DNA from 2 places in the Agarivorans sp. 1_MG-2023 genome. Region 2 is predicted to be linked to the other one. Evidence: predicted binding sites of a transcription regulator. Region 2 holds the regulator's gene; the other holds the start of a gene.

Region 1 (4,629 bases), on a different contig from region 2:
GCTAAGTACGACAACGTTGATTACTACACAATTGAAGGCCGTTACGACCTAACTAAGCAATTGCGTATCGTTGCTGCTTACCAAATCAACAACATCGACAATGCTGAGAACGAGTTCCACTTCGCAGCACGTTACGACTTCTAAGACAGTTACAACACACGCTAAGCGCCTAACTTAGCGTGTTCCTTATTTTCTTGTGTATGTTTGTCTTTTGCCAGCGCCTTTACGGCGCTGGTTTTTTATTTTCTACAGATATACTCAGCATAAAAAAACCACTCATAGTGGAGTGGCTTTTTAGTATGAGTGGCAGACAGCGAGTTAGCGCTCTACATCCATAATTAAAATTTTAGAGCGTCGCTGCAGGTTATAAATAGCCTGTTTCTCGGTGGGTAAGTCTTCGAAATCAGCGGGGCTAAAACCACGCTCCCTGAACCAATGAATACTTTTAGTTGTGAGCACAAACAATTTTGCTAACCCCTGTTGACGGGCTCGATTAACAATGGCTTGAAGTAGTCGATCACCTCGGCTCGCTTGGCGGTATTGCGGGTGGCTAACTAAACACGCTAGCTCACCAATGTTTTCATTATTGAAGGCGTACAATGCAGCGCAACCAATGATCATGCCGTCGCGCTCAACAATGGTAAATCGCTCAATTTCCATTTCTAGCAACTCGCGGGAGCGCCTTACCAGTATGCCTTCTTCTTCCAACGGGCGAATCAGCTCAATGATGCCATTAATGTCATCCAATCTCGCTTCTCTAACTCGCTCATAACTATATTGCACCAGCTGAGTACCACTGCCGTCACGGGTATAGAGCTCTTTTAGCAATGCGCCGTCTTGCTGGTAACTCACCAAATGACAGCGGTCGATGCCTCGGTCACTGCATTGAATGGCCGCCCGCAAATAACGCAGAGTATCTTTGTCGGTATCACGTAAAAAGGGCTCTGAGCGCATTAGCTCGTTGGCCGCATCGGGCAATAGTTCGCTAATCAACTGGCCTTTGTCATTGTGAATACCTTGCTCGGGGCTGAAGTAAATGACTTTATCTGCTTTCAAAGAGACCGCTATTTCGGTGGTGATATCTTCCGAGCAAATGTTAAATAGCTCGCCGGTTACCGATACTCCTAATGGAGACACCATAACTATTTCACCATGGTCTAGTTGGCGCTTAATACTTTGGTGGTTAATACGGCGCACTTTTCCGGTATGCAGAAAATCAATGCCATCTTCAATACCAATTGGTTGCGCCACTACAAAATTGCCACGAACCACATTGATATGAGCTTGATGCAAAGGAGAGTTAACCAAGCCCATAGATAGCTGGGCTTCAATATCCATTTGGATCTGACCTACTGCTTGTTTGATGATGTTTAAGCTACGCTCATCGGTGATTCGCTGCTCGCCAGCAAACATGCAGCTGTGGTGGTGCTCCTCGATTAAACTGTCTATTTGCGGGCGGGCGCCACACACCAACACAATTTTCACACCAAGAGTTTTGAGCAAGGCAATATCTTGAATAATGTTATTAAAGTTGGCGCTAGTGCTAGCTTCTCCGCTTAACATCACTACAAAGGTTTTGCCGCGATGGGCGTTTATGTAAGGAGCCGACTGGCGAAACCAGCTGACTAAATCTTCGGCAGAGCGGTTCAAATTCTTCTCCGTGAATAACTAAACGTAAGATTTGACTTAATAGTCAAATATTCGGTTATTGTTGCATATCCATCAACATTGTCGAGCAATAAGTTTTTCTCGATGACAAATCTTATACATATGTTATGGCCAATTCAGTTGTGTACTATCGCGAGGTAGAGTATAAGCTGCTGTAACATTTAATGACTACCTCAGTATATGTTGAGGTAGCAGGTAAAAATGGAATAAATTTATTACGAGAGGTATTTATGGATAACTATGTCGTACCTGAGCATTTGGCCATGCGTAAGCAACCTAGCCAAGAGCGTACCAGACGACTAGTGGAACACATCTTAGACAGCACCTTGTCTTTGATTCAAGAGCAAGGGATGGCTGCAGTAAATACCAACTTGATTGCCCAACATGCAGAAATCGATATTGCTTCGTTGTACCGCTTTTTTAAAAATAAAGAGGCCATCTTCTTTTCGTTGGCTATGCGCTGGTTTAAAAAGGTTCAAATTGTGGTGGAAGATGTCAACTTCCAGCAAACCTTAGGCAATATCGTAGAGTATCCAGATAGCGCCCAAAGTAAGATAAATGCCCTAGACGAAACAGAAGTGATGCTAGTGAGTTTTCATGAATTGTTTACTCATGATAAAGACTTTAAAGCGCTTGAGAGCTGGCACCGGGTGATAGTGATTGAGCAAACTAAGCGCTCATTTATCAGTCACGGCTCGAAGTGGGATGATGAAGCCTTAACCAGTGTTTGTTTGTACCTGTACGGACTGACTCGCAATTTTATGGCGGGTACCATTGGCTTTTCGGCAGAAGAGCATCACCACCAGTTCACTTGGTTTCAAATCATGCTGAATCAATTACGCAAAATGGTACTGCTAGAAAAAGTACCAGAGAAGTTTTTACGCTAAGGCGTTGCTCACAATATGTGCTTGGTTGGTAGTAGGGTATTCTTGCTCATCAACTAGGCGCTCTGCACCCAAGCAATGTAACCAAGACCCATAATCTAAGGTTTTGTTTCCTAATATTAATTCTTTTAAGACCTGTTCTGATAAACCTTGAGTAATAGGTTTACAGCTGGGCCAAGATTTCCTGTCATTTTGTGCGATCGTCACTGTATTTTCTACGCCTATAAGGTCAAACTGTTCTGCATATAAGTTTCAGTGTGGGTCAATTTGGCGATAAACAAGCTCACTTGTTTAGTCTATGTGAATTAACGCTCAATTTTTGACCAGGTAAAGAGTGAAAGCATGCAGTGCTTCACACTATTTTTTAGGAGAGTTGTCCATGGAACTGGAAGCCTTTTTCCAGCAGGTAAAAAAACTGCCAGTAATGCCGCAAATTATGCAGGAATTACTGACAAGCATTAATGATGAAAATGTTGATCTTCACCATTTGGGTAAAAAGCTGGCGACCGACCAATCTTTGGGTGCGAACGTATTAAAAATGGCTAACTCAGCCGCGTTTCGTGGGGTTAAGCAAATTGACTCTATTGAAGCGGCCGCGATCCGCTTAGGTTTAAAACGGGTTCGTTCACTGGTAGTGGCTGCGGGCCTAAATGGCATGATGCCGAGCAAAAACTTCGACCAACAACAGTTTTGGGGACAAGCCATGTACGTGGCGTTGTTAGCGCAAGCATTAGCTAAAAGCACCCATGTTGAACCTGAAACAGCCTTTACCTGTGGCATGTTACACAACTTTGGTGAGCTGCTGATTGCCAGTGCAACGCCTGAAGAAGCAGGGTTAATTGAGTTGTGCTTGGAAACGGGCGAAACGCGGGTGTCGGCACAGCGTAAAACCTTGGGTTTAGACTATGCGCAAATTGGTGGCGAATTAGCGCGTCGCTGGAATTTCTCGCCGGTGATTACCGATGCCATTGAACAGCAGTTAAATCCAATGGACTTTGATGAAGTGTCTAAACCCGCGGTGTTAATCCGTTTGGCAATATTTGCGCATCATGCCTTAAACGCTGGCCTAAGTGCCGAAATGGTAGGTAAAAACTTACCTGAGCCGCTATGTGAAGTGGTTGAGTTGGATAAATCTACCGTGGCTAGTTTTATTGAAGAAGCGGTAGAACAGGGCGAAGCAATGGTTGCTACCACGACCGCCTAAATTCAAACCGCTTATTAAAAAAGGGGTTAGCTTAGCTAACCCCTTTTTGTTAGTTGGCGGTTTTTTCAAAGCCTTTTAACCACCACAGTTTAAAGCGGCGTAAGCCCGCCTTAGCATCTTCCAGCAGTAAGTAGTTAACCGGCACTATCAGCAGGGTGATGCTGGTAGCGAAAATAATCCCAAAGCCAAGTGACACCGCCATGGGAATCAAAAACTGCGCTTGAGTACTCTTTTCAAAAATTAACGGCATTAAACCGGCAAAGGTGGTGAGCGAAGTAAGAATTACCGCTCTAAAACGGGCCACGCCGGCTTTAGTTACCGCGGTCATTAAATCTACGCCTGCTTTACGTTGGCGGTTTATATAGTCCACTAATACCAAGCTGTCGTTCACAACTACTCCGGTGAGCGCCAGCATGCCCATCATACTCATAATGGTTAGTGGCATGCCCATAATCATATGACCAAGTACCGCACCAACCGCTCCGTAAGGAATAATCGACATCACCACTGTAGGTTGCCAGTAAGAACCAAAAGGAATCGCTAGCAGGCCGTAAATAACAAACAGTACAAACAATAAACCCAAGGCCAAACTGGTAAAGGATTCTCGTTGCTCTTTGGCTTCGCCTTCTAAGCTGAAATTAACCTGCGGGTAAGCCACTAAGGTTTGGCTTAACCACTGCTGCAGTTCGGCCTTAATTACCTCAATATTCGCCTGCTCTTTGTTTACATCGGCGCGAATGTTTTGGGTTCGCATACGGTCGATGCGAGTAATGGTTGCCGGGCTTTGTGAGGGAATCACGCTAGCTACTTCGCTAAACGGCAGCTCTGCGCCATCGGGAGTGCGAATTAACATGTTATTTAAGTTGTATTGAG
Region 2 (4,629 bases):
AGCCTATGGAGTACGTTTATCTAAAAGTAATAAGATGCGCAGCATCGCCGAGGCAGCAACGCTGGGTTATGCGATTCCTGGTGCGGTATTGGCGGTAGGTATTTTGTATCCGCTTGGCTTGTTTGATAATGCGGTCGATAGCTTAATGAAAGCTTGGTTTAACTACCCTACAGGTTTACTGCTTACCGGCACAGGAGGGGCTTTAGTGTTGGCTTACTCTTTACGTTTTATTGCCTTAAGTTACCGCACCCTAGATGCCAGCCTAACTAAAATTACGCCAGAAATGGACGACGCTTCTCGAGTATTAGGCAGCCGCTCTGGTAAAACGCTGTGGCGGATCCATTTGCCGCTGATCAGGCCAAGCTTACTTACTGCTATGTTATTAGTATTTGTCGACACCATGAAAGAGCTGCCAATTACCTTAATTTTAAGGCCGTTCAATTTTAATACCTTGTCTACTCAAGTATGGGATTTAGCCTCTTTGGAGCAACTAGAGCAAAGTGCTTTAGCAGCCTTAACCATATTATTGGCAGGTATTCTTCCGGTTATCATTATGAGTCGAAATATTGGCTCTTCAGAACAGCGCCCACAAGGACACTAAACCCGCAATGAGTATTGTTTTACGTAAAGTTAATCATTTCTACGGTGAACAGCAGGCGCTTAAAGATGTCAGTATTGAGGTTGAAGAAAACCAAATTGTAGCGCTGCTGGGCCCATCAGGCTGCGGAAAAACTACTTTATTGCGTTTAATCGCAGGTTTAGAACGGCTGCAAAGTGGTGAGCTGTACTTGCAAGACAAGTTAGTAGCAGCCCCGGCACAAGCTATACACTTAGCTCCAGAGCAACGCGCGATAGGTATGATGTTTCAAGACTATGCCTTGTTTCCGCATATGAGTGTTAAAACCAATATAGAGTACGGACTACGCAAGCAACAAGATTTACCAAAGCGTCGCCAGTGGATTGAAGAAAGCTTAAACAACATGGGCATGCAAGGTCTGCTAGATCGCTTTCCGCATACTTTGTCGGGTGGCCAGCAGCAGCGTGTCGCCCTATTACGCGCTTTAGCTCCAGAGCCTAACACCATGTTGTTGGACGAACCGTTCTCTGCACTCGATGAGCATTTACGCCAACAAGTGCGAGAAGAAACCCTCGACGTATTGAAGAAAACCAAAACCCCCGCAGTGATGGTGACTCACGACCCGCTAGAGGCGATGTTTATCGCGGATCGTATTGTTGTGATGGAGCAGGGCGAAATCGTTCAAAATGCTAGCCCTCAAGAAATCTACAATCAGCCAGAAAATGCCTTTGTGGCAGCATTGTTTGGCCCAAGCAATCGCTTTGTTGTACCTGCAGAGCAAGGTGCGGTTAGTACCGCTTTAGGGGCGTTTTCGGCCAATCAAATTAACGATGGCGAACTGGCAGAGGTGATTGTTCGCGCTAAAGATGTGGTGGTGCATCAGCTTGAAAACAGCCAACAAGTAGAAGCGAGTATTATCTCGGTGCATTCAATGGGTAATGAAACGCACTTTAGGTTACAGCTAGCTGAATTACCTGAGCAGGTGATTCATGCGCGAATGCGTGACCATTGGCAAGCAAGTCCGGGCACTAAGGTATGGTTATCGGTTAATGGTGATGCGGCATTTGTCTTCCCCAAAGTGTAGTTTGGGGAAGTGTTGTTTGAAGCCTTAGGCGACTTCAAACAGTTCTTTTACCGATTGAAATACATCGGCAATCGCAACTTGGCGGGTAGGGGTAATAAAAATAGTATCATCACCAGCAATGGTGCCAAGAATACCTTCAGCTTTACCTAATGAATCTAGCAAACGGGCAATTAACTGCGCCGCACCAGGGCTAGTATGAATAACGATTAAGGCATCGTTAAAATCCATTTCTAGTACTAAGATTTTTAATTGACTAGAAACAGTAGGAACACCTAGCTCTGCAGGTAGGCAGTAAACCATTTCCATTTTTGCGTTTCGAGTACGCACTGCGCCAAACTTGCTTAGCATGCGTGACACTTTCGATTGGTTGATATTTTCGAAACCCTGATCTTGTAGGGCGGTCACTATTTCAGCTTGAGAGCCAAAACGTTCTTCTTTTAACAGTGATTTAAATGCTTTAATTAACTGTTCTTGTTTATCGCTATATTTCATCGGTGATCCGAGCTTGTAAATCCGCGGTTATTGTCGCCAACTTTTATATGTATATCAACTTTATTCTAGTTTTATGCATATAAATGCATAGTGAAACACATAATTGTTGTTCAATTAGCCAACATTTTCTTGTGAGGCTTTGCTAAGCTGAATTATGATAGCAACATCAAACTTGGTGTGTAGTTAACTATGTGGCTAAAATCTCTGTTCTTTCTTCCTTTGCTCGTACTTCAATCAGTACTTGCTGACGATAAACCTCTGCGAGTGGTTACCGAAGCATCTTATCCGCCCTTTGAATCATTTGATGAGCACAAGCAGCTGGTGGGTTTCGATATTGAGTTGGCTAAGGCCATTTGTGAACAAATAAATCGAGAGTGTGAGTTTTACCATCAGCCCTTTGATAGTTTGTTATCTAGCGTTGCTGCCGATCATTACGATGTGGCGATATCAGCCTTAGATATTACCGAGCAACGTAAAACCTTAGTAAGCTTTAGTGATGCTTATTTCGATAATATGGCGGTTTATCTCTCGAAGCCTGAGCTAGAAGTTGCAAGCAACTCAGTGGTTGCAGTACAAAGTGGCTCGAGCTTTATGCGCTTCTTACGTGAACAACGGCCTAATATTCTATCGATTGCTTACCCCAGTTATCAACTCGCCTTAGCAGATTTGAATCAAGCTAAAATTGATGCAGTATTTTTAGATTCGGCAGCAGCTCACTATTGGTTGGCAAGCCATCCGGATTTTGTGACTCAAGTGGATGAAAACTATCCAGCGAGCGGGTTAGGTATGGCGGTTTCAAAGCAAAACGAAGATCTGCTGAATCAAATCAACCATGCGCTTAATGTGTTAAAAAATAACGGCAGTTACCGAACAATATACCAGTCCTTCTTTAACTAACAAACACTGTTAGACCAAGGTCTTAAACCCTATAGTTAAAGTGTGATTAAGGCAGCTTTTTACTGTTTTAAAGTTGCTTTAAAAATGTTGCTAAATTGTATTTTAGAGCGGATTCCGTTATCTTGTTTCTGTCTTTATAGACATCCCCTCTACAATTACAAAAAAGCATGGAGAAGTTGGATGAAAGTTGCCGTATTAGGTGCTGCAGGCGGAATTGGCCAAGCCCTTTCATTACTATTAAAAACCCAGTTACCCGCTGGTTCTGAACTTTCGCTTTATGACATCGCCCCAGTAACACCTGGTGTTGCTGTAGATTTGAGCCACATCCCTACACAAGTGGCCATTAAAGGATTCGCAGGCGAAGACCCTAGCCCGGCCCTAGAAGGTGCCGATATTGTTCTAATTTCTGCCGGTGTAGCGCGTAAACCTGGTATGGATCGCTCAGATCTATTTAATATCAACGCGGGCATCGTTAAAAACCTTATCGAGAAAGTTGCCGTTACTTGTCCAAAGGCATGTATTGGTATTATCACTAACCCAGTAAATACCACGGTTCCAATCGCGGCCGAAGTATTAAAAAATGCTGGCGTATATGATCCCGCTAAATTGTTTGGTGTAACCACACTAGACGTGATTCGCTCAGAAACCTTTATCGCTGAAGCGAAAGGCCTAAACCCAGCAGACATTAAACTTAACGTTATTGGCGGCCATAGCGGTGTAACAATTTTGCCATTGCTTTCTCAGTTAGACGGTATTTCGTTTACTGATGAAGAAATTGCAACAATGACTACACGCATCCAAAATGCCGGTACAGAAGTTGTTGAAGCTAAAGCCGGTGGCGGTAGTGCGACACTTTCTATGGGCCAAGCAGCAGCACGTTTCTGTTTGTCTTTAGTTAAAGCAGCGCAAGGCGAAGACGTGATTGAGTGTGCTTACGTAGACGGTGGCAGCGAGCATGCTAAGTTCTTTGCTCAACCTATCCGTTTGGGCCCTCAAGGTGTTGCTGAAATCTTACCTTATGGTGAGATTAGCGCCTTTGAAAAAGCCGCAGTTGAAGGTATGTTAGATACCTTACACGGCGATATCGATAAAGGTGTTGAGTTTGTTTAAACTCTTCCACTAGCCGATACTAAGGAGTGCTTGCACTCCTTTTTTTGTGGCTAAAAAGTCACTTTAGTTTTTGCCAGCCTTGCCGATAGCATAATTGTTAAGACGATAGGAACGGCTATGAATAAGCAACTCATTTCATTACTTCTAGCAGCAGGCTTAAGCACCTCGGCGTTTGCTGAGTCTATTGACGCTTTGTCGGTAGAAGACGAACTTGATGCTCCTCAGCAGCAAGCAGAGCCGGTAACTATTGATCCCACTGAGTATACTAGCCCATCAGATATAGAAGCGGTTCAGCTGTATAGGCAAGATGAATTAATTACTTGGATTAACAATAACCAGCACCTAACACGTGTAAAAGCCGACGACTGTCAATTGGTGGAAGACATTGAAGCGCGCGCCGAGAAAGTAGCCATTCCCGCTTATCAGTTTTTGTGGGGCGACATGCTGGCTTGGGGGGTATGTGTAGAGC

Evidence for each region. The regulator ArgR, encoded in region 2, controls arginine synthesis, uptake and breakdown. The targets are predictions, from matches to a motif close to ANTGAATANNTATTCANT.
Region 1: the regulator ArgR is predicted to act here: its motif matches at 1,681-1,698, upstream of argA (amino-acid N-acetyltransferase).

What each region holds. Positions count from the first base shown of each region.
Region 1 covers NZ_JAUOSJ010000010.1:8,059-12,687, reverse strand. The annotation lists gene Q4592_RS14810 (porin) at 1-144, shown strand, start outside; gene argA (amino-acid N-acetyltransferase) at 319-1,650, opposite strand; gene Q4592_RS14800 (TetR/AcrR family transcriptional regulator) at 1,833-2,555, shown strand; gene Q4592_RS14795 (hypothetical protein) at 2,547-2,759, opposite strand; gene Q4592_RS14790 (HDOD domain-containing protein) at 2,932-3,756, shown strand; gene Q4592_RS14785 (efflux RND transporter permease subunit) at 3,806-4,629, opposite strand, start outside.
Region 2 covers NZ_JAUOSJ010000008.1:98,281-102,909, reverse strand. The annotation lists gene Q4592_RS13225 (iron ABC transporter permease) at 1-601, shown strand, start outside; gene Q4592_RS13220 (ABC transporter ATP-binding protein) at 609-1,661, shown strand; gene argR (transcriptional regulator ArgR) at 1,686-2,153, opposite strand; gene Q4592_RS13210 (transporter substrate-binding domain-containing protein) at 2,343-3,050, shown strand; gene mdh (malate dehydrogenase) at 3,231-4,160, shown strand; gene Q4592_RS13200 (tetratricopeptide repeat protein) at 4,278-4,629, shown strand, end outside.